Regions from separate parts of the Bradyrhizobium huanghuaihaiense genome, predicted to be linked through region 1. Evidence: riboswitches for the same ligand, from Rfam matches in the RefSeq annotation. Region 1 holds a riboswitch; the other holds the start of a gene.
The links. Region 1 has a riboswitch for cobalamin ahead of N2603_RS29515 (DUF1636 family protein). Riboswitches for the same ligand answer to the same signal wherever they lie in the genome.
Positions count from the first base shown of each region.

Region 1 (4,237 bases):
TGCGCTCGATATAGGTGTCGACCGAGAGTGGATGTCGTAGTTCCGCGAGATTGGCGAGCCGCAGCGACGGCAGGCTGTCGCGGCCACGCCGCCAGCCGGCCGCGAACGCGGCAAGATCGGAATCCGAGTACGAGAGCACCACGAGATCGGCCGGGTCCTGGCCGATGTCTCTTGGCGTCGCGGTCTCCTCCAGACCGCGGCTCTCGCGGAAGACGACGTGCATCAGATGCCGAGTCCTGACCTGATCGCGGCCTCGTCGATGTCGCCATGCTCGCCGATCACGACGAGCTTGGACTGCCTGAGACCCGCGCCCCAGGGCTTGTCGAACTGGTGGCGCACGCGCTCGCCCACCGCCTGCAGCAGCAGGCGCATCGGCTTGCCGGCGACGGCGATGTAGCCTTTGGCGCGCAGCACATTCTGCTCGCGCGCCAAGCGCTGCACCGATGCGACCAGCGCTTCGATATCGGCAACCTCAGGAAGATCGATCACGACGGATGCGAAATCATCATGCTCGTGCTCCTCCTCGCCATCATGATGCGATGGACGCGCGGCGAGATCGTTCTCGGCGGCAGCGCCCAGACCGAGGATGACGCGCGCATCGATCGCACCGTCCGTGACGGGCAACATCGGCACGCGGCGCGGCATCTCGGCAGTGATCGCGGCCTTGGCGGCTTCAATTCCGGCGCTGCCGGCCAGATCGGCCTTGGTCAGCAGCACGATGTCGGCGCAGGCGATCTGGTCCTCGAACACTTCCGACAGCGGCGTCTCGTGATCGAGATTCTCGTCTGCTGCGCGCTGCGCCTCGACCGCATCCGGATCGGGCGCGAAGCGGCCGGCGGCAACGGCTTCGGCATCAGCCAGCGCAATCACGCCATCGACCGTGATGCGCGAGCGGATTTCAGGCCAGTCGAACGCCTTCAGCAGCGGCTTGGGCAGCGCCAGGCCCGACGTCTCGATCAGGATGTGATCGGGCCGTACGGGACGCGCCAGCAATTGCTCCATGGTCGGGATGAAATCGTCGGCGACGGTGCAGCAGATGCAGCCATTGGCGAGCTCGACGATGTTCTCCTCGGGGCAATTGGCGTCGGCGCAGGATTTCAGGATCTCGCCGTCGACACCCTCGCTGCCGAACTCGTTGACGAGCACCGCGAGCTTCTTGCCGTTGGCATTGCTGAGCAGATGCTGGATCAGCGTTGTCTTGCCGGAGCCGAGGAAGCCCGTGACCACCGTGACAGGGACTTTTGCGAGCGAGTTCATTCGGCGGCCTCCGGCAACACGGCAATGGGGGGAATGCGGGCAAGCGACTGCTTGCGGAAGATCTCGGGGCGGCTGCGCCAGGGCACGAGGCCGTCGGGCGCGGCCGCATAGGCCGCGGCGCCCGCGACGACGTCCTGCGCATTCGCATCCGACAGGCGCCCATAGACATAGGACCAGCGGCCGGGAGCGCTGAGCGCGACCGAGCAGCCCTGGCTGCAGGCCGACAGGCATTCGACGGGAACCACATTGACGCCCTCGGGCACGCCCGCTTCGAGGATCGCGCCATGCAGGCGCTTGCCGGGTGTCGTCTCGCCCTCGCCAAGCGTCTGGCCGGCGCGGCAGGTGATGCAGACGTGAAGTGTGACGGTCATCGCCTCTTCCAGATAAACAGCGGGAAGCGAAGAGGCGCACGGACCATTCTCCTGAAGGCCCGCTTCCCCGTCGCGGAACACCCCGTCCGCCGGTCCAAAACTCGTCCGCGCTGGCAGGTCTCCCGGCTTGCGGAGCAGGGTTTTGCCCTTCGATCCCCGCCTTCCCGATTCCGGTGGGAATCAGTGGCTTCGGGCATCTCTCCGGTCACGGTCGCGGGGGCGGCTGCATTTTGGACCCAAATCTTGCCGATTCGGACCCTATCGCATTCCCTCTTCGCCTGTCATAGGACAGGAACCAACGCCGGGCCACCATTTGCCCCCGGCCGCCTCTTGTCAAGCCGAAGGACCCCGTCAGATGACGCCTGAACCGGATAGCCAGACGGCCGATGAAACCGACGCCCGGCACGCCCAGAAAATGGCGAAGAAGAAGGCCGCCCGCGACAAGATCATGGCGACCAAGAGCGGCGAAAAGGGCCTGATCATCGTCCATACCGGCGCGGGCAAGGGCAAATCCTCCTCCGCCTTCGGCATGATCGTCCGCTGCGTCGCCCATGGCTTCCCTTGCGCGGTGGTGCAGTTCATCAAGGGCGCCTGGGATACCGGCGAACGCCGCCTGCTCACCGGCCATTTCGGCGAGCTCTGCCAGTTCCACGCCATGGGCGAAGGTTTCACCTGGGAGACGCAGGACCGCGCCCGCGACATCGCCGCCGCGCGCGCCGGCTGGGAGAAGGCCAAGGAGCTGATCCTCGATCCGAATTTGCGCATGGTCGTGCTCGACGAGATCAACATCGCGCTGCGCTACGACTATCTCGACATCGCCGAGGTGGTCGAGTTCCTGACGACGCAGAAGCCTGAGATGACGCATGTCGTGCTCACCGGACGCAACGCCAAGGACGAGCTGATCGAGATCGCCGACCTCGTCACCGAGATGACGCTGGTGAAACATCCGTTCCGTTCCGGCATCAAGGCGCAGGCCGGCGTCGAGTTCTGAATTCGATGGCGCGCGCATTGATGATCCAGGGGGCCGGCTCGGACGTGGGCAAGTCGCTCATCGTCGCCGGTCTTGCGCGCGCCTTCACGCGGCGCGGCCTGCGTGTGCTCCCGTTCAAGCCGCAGAACATGTCGAACAACGCGGCCGTCACCGTCGATGGCGGCGAGATCGGCCGCGCCCAGGCGCTGCAGGCGCTCGCCGCCGGCGTCGAGCCGCACACCGACATGAACCCGGTGCTGCTCAAGCCCGAGACCGATGTCGGCGCGCAGGTCGTCGTGCAGGGAAAGCGCATCGCCACCGCGCGCGCGCGCGAATATGCGGCGATGAAGCCGTCGCTGATGGGCGCGGTGCTCGAGAGTTTCGAGCGGCTCAAGGCGCGCTCTGATCTGGTGCTGGTCGAAGGCGCCGGCAGTCCGGCCGAGGTGAACCTGCGCAAGGCCGACATCGCCAATATGGGGTTTGCACGCAAGGCCGACGTTCCGGTCGTGCTGGTCGGCGACATCGACCGCGGCGGCGTCATCGCCCAGCTCGTCGGCATCAAGACGGTGATCGACCCTGATGATGCCGCGATGATCCAGGGCTTTGTCATCAACAAGTTCCGCGGCGATCCCACGCTGTTCGACGACGGCTACAGGCTGATCGAGCAGAAAACGTCGTGGCGCGGCCTCGGCGTGCTGCCCTGGTTCGCGCGCGCCGGCGAGTTGCCGGCCGAGGACGCGCTGGGCCTCAGCGACGCGCGCAAGCCCGGCCAGTGCAAGATCGCGTGCCTCGCGCTGTCGCGGATTGCCAATTTCGACGATCTCGATCCGCTCAAGCTCGAGGCGAACGTCGATCTCGTCATGGTCCGTCCGGGCGAAGCGATCCCCGGCGACGTCAGGCTCGTGATCATTCCCGGCTCAAAATCCACCCGCGGCGATCTCGCCTTCCTGCGCGCGCAGGGTTGGGACATCGATCTGCTCGCGCATCACCGCCGCGGCGGCTATGTGCTTGGCCTCTGCGGCGGCTATCAGATGCTCGGGCACAGCGTCGCCGACCCTGAAGGCATCGAAGGTTCAGCAGGCGACACACCGGGGCTTGGACTTCTGGACATCGAGACAGTGATGAGCCCGCAGAAGACGCTGACGCGTGTCGCGGCCGTACACGCCGCGACCGATCAGCCGATCGAGGCCTACGAAATCCATATCGGTCGCACCGACGGGCCCGATCGCGCCCGTCCGTTCGCGAAACTGAACGGCGAGCCGGAAGGCGCGATCTCCAGGGATGGCCGCGTGCAGGGCAGCTATCTGCACGGCCTGTTCACGTCGGATGATTTCCGCAAGGCGTATCTGGCGAAGCTCGATATTCCCGCGGGCGACGAGCCCTATCACATCAGGGTCGAGAGCGCACTCGAGGCCCTCGCCGACCACATTGAAAAGCATCTCGACGTCGAAGGCCTGCTGGCGCTAGCGCGCTAGAACCTCGGCAAGGCGCGACCATTCGGGTTCGCTGCCGGGGAGCCCGAGCCGCAGCCATGTCGGCTCTTTCGCGAACACCCGCGACCAGATCTGGCCGCGCGCCAGCTTCTCCTGCGCGGCCAGCGCGTCGGGCGTCTCGTAGAGACGAAACAGCGGCGTGCCGC
Region 1 covers NZ_CP104172.1:6,226,352-6,230,588, forward strand. The annotation lists gene cobN (cobaltochelatase subunit CobN) at 1-223, opposite strand, end outside; gene cobW (cobalamin biosynthesis protein CobW) at 223-1,257, opposite strand; gene N2603_RS29515 (DUF1636 family protein) at 1,254-1,628, opposite strand; cobalamin riboswitch at 1,724-1,943, opposite strand; gene cobO (cob(I)yrinic acid a,c-diamide adenosyltransferase) at 1,984-2,619, shown strand; gene N2603_RS29525 (cobyric acid synthase) at 2,625-4,073, shown strand; gene cobD (threonine-phosphate decarboxylase CobD) at 4,062-4,237, opposite strand, start outside.

Region 2 (4,237 bases), 4.7 Mb from region 1:
ATGAGATGGCGCACGCCTTCCGACGGGCGGTTCATCGCCGTGAAGGTCGCGCGGTCCGAGAGTTTTTCGTAATCGAACACGACGATGTCGGCATCCGCGTCCTTGGTGAGCCGGCCCTTGGCGCGCATCGCAGGCGTGCTCTGCGACAGGATCTCCGCCGGGATCAGCGCGCATTTGCGTACGCCTTCCAGCAGCGACACCGCTTTGCGCTCGCGCACCCATTCGCGAATGAATTTGGTGAAGCAGCCGGCCGAGCGCGGATGCGAGGTGGCGTCGTCGGGCAGCGGCCAGGCATCGCCGGTGTAGGTCTTGCCGTCCGACGTCGTCCACGGCATCGCGTCGGAGGCGATGGCGCCGCCGGGATAGAGCACCGACATGTCGAGCAGGTCGCGGTGATGCGCATTGTGCTCGGTGTCGAGGATGTGCCAGAGCACCAGCGAGGACGGCTCCTCGGCCTGTGCCTTGAGCAGCTCCTCGCGGTCGTGGAAGCGGTAGCCGTCGGTCACGCGCTGCACGGAATCGTAGCCGGTGCCGTTGCGCTCGACGAATTGGGGATCGCTGAAGAAGGCGGCGGCGAGCACGGTCGAGCCGGTGCCGTAAGGATAGGCCTCGACCGTAATGGGGAGGCCCTGCGCCTGCGCCTTCTCGACCAGCACGCGGCAGCGCTCGATGTCGGTCTTGCTCGACGAGTTGAAATGGCAGATGTGCATGTGCGCGCCGGTGGCGCCGGCATAGCCGATCAGGCGGATATAGGCTTCCACCGCGCTCTCGGGGTCGATGCGCGACATGAAGGCGACGTGGGTAAAGGTCAGTACGTCCTGCTTCGCGGCGAGCTGGCACACCGCGGTCAGCTCCTGCACGCCCGCGCCCGGGGCATAAGCGTTCAAGATGCCGATGCCGATGCCGCCTTCGTTGAGGCCGCGCGCGAGGCGCTCGAGGATGCCGGCGACTTCCGCATCGGTTGCGACATTGTCCATCCAGCGGCGATCGCGCATGGCATTGCCGAACGCCTCCAGCGAACTCTCGGCATTGGAGCCCGTCATCGCGCCGATACGGGCGAAGGCCCAGTTGGTGGCGGCGCCATAGTTCAGCACGCGCCCCTTCCGCGCCTGGCGCTCATACCAGGACCCGACCGGCAGCACGCCGGCTTCGAGATCAAGCGTCGTCGTGACGCCGTCAAAAGCCTGCATGCGGTCGGCCGGGATCGACTGGCCATGGGCATGGAGATCGATGAAGCCGGGCGCGACCACGAGGCCGGTGGCGTCGACCACCCGCTCGGCGCCGCCGAGACCCGTGCCGACAGCCGCGATCTTGCCGTCCGCCACCGCCACATCGCCGATGGCATCCATCCCGCTCGCGGGATCCACCACCCGGCCGCCGCTGATCACCAAACCGCTCATCTCGTCACTCCGAAAAGCCATTGCAAAAACCTCCAAAGGCCCGGCAGCAGCTCCGGAGGCACGTCGGCGCGCATAGTGCAGATTCTGGGGAGAACGACCACCACCACTGATGCCGATGCTGCATGCTTGCAAGTGAGGCCCATGAACGCAGGGCGTGTATCGGGACCGGAGCGCAACAACGCCGCTGCGTCAATTCGCCAATCCGCATACGCCCGCATCCTCGCGGCTTATTTGGCCCGAGCTGTGCTTCGCTTCACACCCTCTCTTGAGAAAGGGCGCAGGGAAGACCGGGCGCCAGCTGGCACCCATAAGACCCCTGCGCTGAACGAATGCACGCGCAATGCACAGGGGAGACACAGGGCAGCCGAAACCAGGCCTTCCCTGCGCGATGGTCTGACGGCCTATGCCGCGCTCTCCCGGGAGCCGAGTTCCTTCTGGCCTCCCTCGCCTCCGCGAAAGTCGCGGCACCGCGCCGGTTGACGCGATGACGCCTTCGCCAGGGCTTGACCGTAGCTACGACGACCAGGACCACACGGTTTCGCCGTACGCGGACACTCCCGCTTCGCCAGAGGCGTCACGGGACTTGAGCGCCGTCCGTCTTTGCGGCCCGCACCATGCTCACGAGGTTCATCTCGCCCTGCACGCGCAAGGTCCGCCTTTAACGCCGCCCGCGTCCACCGCAATCCCAGCCCGCGCTCGAAACGACGTACGACCGCCCCTTTGGTGGGCTGGGATGCGCGACACATACGACAAATCCGAATTTCGGTAAAGTGGAATATTTTTGTGAAGAGGGGTTGATGCCAATTGGAGCTGTTTTGCCCGACGCCCGGTGGGCGATCCGCACGTCGGCCGGTAACGGTGCGACATGCTGATCCGCCTCGGGACAGCTAGTTGACAGCTCTTCGCAAAAAAAACTAGGGTGGCCGCGACGGTTCTCCTTCGGGAGATCAATAGGGAATACGGTGCGGGGATTCCCCCAACTCCGTGGCTGCCCCCGCAACTGTAAGCGGTGAGCCTTCGCCAAACGCCACTGGGCCTGCGGGCCTGGGAAGGCGGCGACAGGCAACGACCCGCGAGCCAGGAGACCTGCCGTCAGTCGTGGTCACACGCGAGCACATTGGGCGGGGTGTCCTGGTGGGTGTTGGACTGCCGTCTTCTTGAGACAGCGGCCAAACTGCGTTCGCGGTGACGTGCCACGTTACCGCGAGTCTATTGATGACCTCCCGTACGATCTTCGCGCCGCGGCTCCGCCGCGCATTTCTAACTTCAGCTGCATTCTCCTGCCTGGTTTTGTCGACCGATGGCTGGGCACAAGCCGAAAGACCAACCGAGACGCTCGACCCCGTGGTCGTGCAACAGTCGGCAAGGCCGAGCTCCCGCAGCCCCCGACGCAGCGCAGCCACGCGCTCCGCGCGTTCGCTCCAGCAACGCAACGTGGCTGCCAACACCGGCGCACCGCCTACCGCCTCGACAGGCCCTGCCTTCGCCGCACCGACGCTCAATCTCACCGGCACCAGCACGGCCGGCAGCCGCCTCGGACTGACGCGGCTGCAGACGCCGGCCAGCGTGGAGGTGATCTCCGCTGAAACCATCTCCGAACGCGGCCAGCAGAACATCCTCGACGCTGTGACGCAAAACGCCACGGGCTTCACGGCAAGCCCGGCACCGGGCAATGGCGGCGTCTCGTTCAATACCCGCGGCTTCACGGGCCTCGGGTCCGTCATGACGCTGTACGACGGCACCCAACTCTATATCGGTGCCGGGACGGTGACGTTTCCGTACGACACCTGGTCAACGGAGCGCATCGAGGTGCTGCGCGGCCCTGCGTCGGTGTTGTACGGCGCGGGCGCGGTCGGCGGCGCCATCAACGTGGTTTCGAAACTACCATTGTGGGTCCCCCGCAATCAGGCCGAGGTGTCGCTGGACAGCAACATGACGCGGCGAATTGCGGTGGACAGCGGCGGTCCGATCAACAAGGACGTCGCCTACCGGATCACCGCAACAGGCAATATGTCCGACGGCTGGGTCGATCGCGACAACACCTCGAACGTCGCGCTTCATGCCGTAGTCCAGATCAAGCAGAACGAAGACGTCACCTGGACGCTGTCGACGGACTACGGTGACCGCAACCCGTCGCGCTATTTCGGCACGCCGCTGATCAACGGCAGGCTCGATGAATCGCTACGCTTCAAAAATTACAACGTCAGCGACAGCCACATCCGCTACCAGGATAGCTGGAACCAGGTGAGGACCGAATGGCAGATCGCCGATGGAATCTCGGTTCAAAACACGCTTTACTATTTGAACTCCCAGCGACACTGGAAGGACGTGGAAAGCTACGCCTATAACCTCGCCACCGGCCTGATCAACCGAAGCAGCTATATCGAGATTTTTCACGATCAGCAGCAGGTCGGCAATCGCATGGATGCGAAATTCCGCGGGCATGTCTTCGGCATGGCCAATGAGTTCGTCGCAGGCTTCGACGTCAACAGCATCAATTTTACCCACACCAACAATTCCCCCTACGGCGGCTCGTCGTCCGTCAATCCGGTCAACTTCGTTCCAGGCATATTCAGCAGTCCGAACCCCACGGTTCCCGGCTTTGGCAGCGTAACCAATCAATACGCGCTATTCGCCGAGAACAGGTTGTCGGTCACCGAGCAACTATCCCTGATCGCCGGCATCCGTCAGGATGAGCCCACAGTCACGCGCACCGACTATGTCACACCTGCCAACAGCTTCGAAAAGTCGTTCTCCTCGACGACCTGGCGCGCGGGTGCGGTCTATACGCCCGTCAAGGATCTCGCTTTCTATGGCCAATATTCCACCGCGGTCGA
Region 2 covers NZ_CP104172.1:1,498,531-1,502,767, reverse strand. The annotation lists gene N2603_RS07130 (amidohydrolase family protein) at 1-1,400, opposite strand, end outside; cobalamin riboswitch at 2,313-2,508, shown strand; gene N2603_RS07125 (TonB-dependent receptor) at 2,616-4,237, shown strand, end outside.
Region 2: linked by a shared signal. The riboswitch ahead of N2603_RS07125 (TonB-dependent receptor) and the one ahead of N2603_RS29515 (DUF1636 family protein) in region 1 are both predicted to bind cobalamin.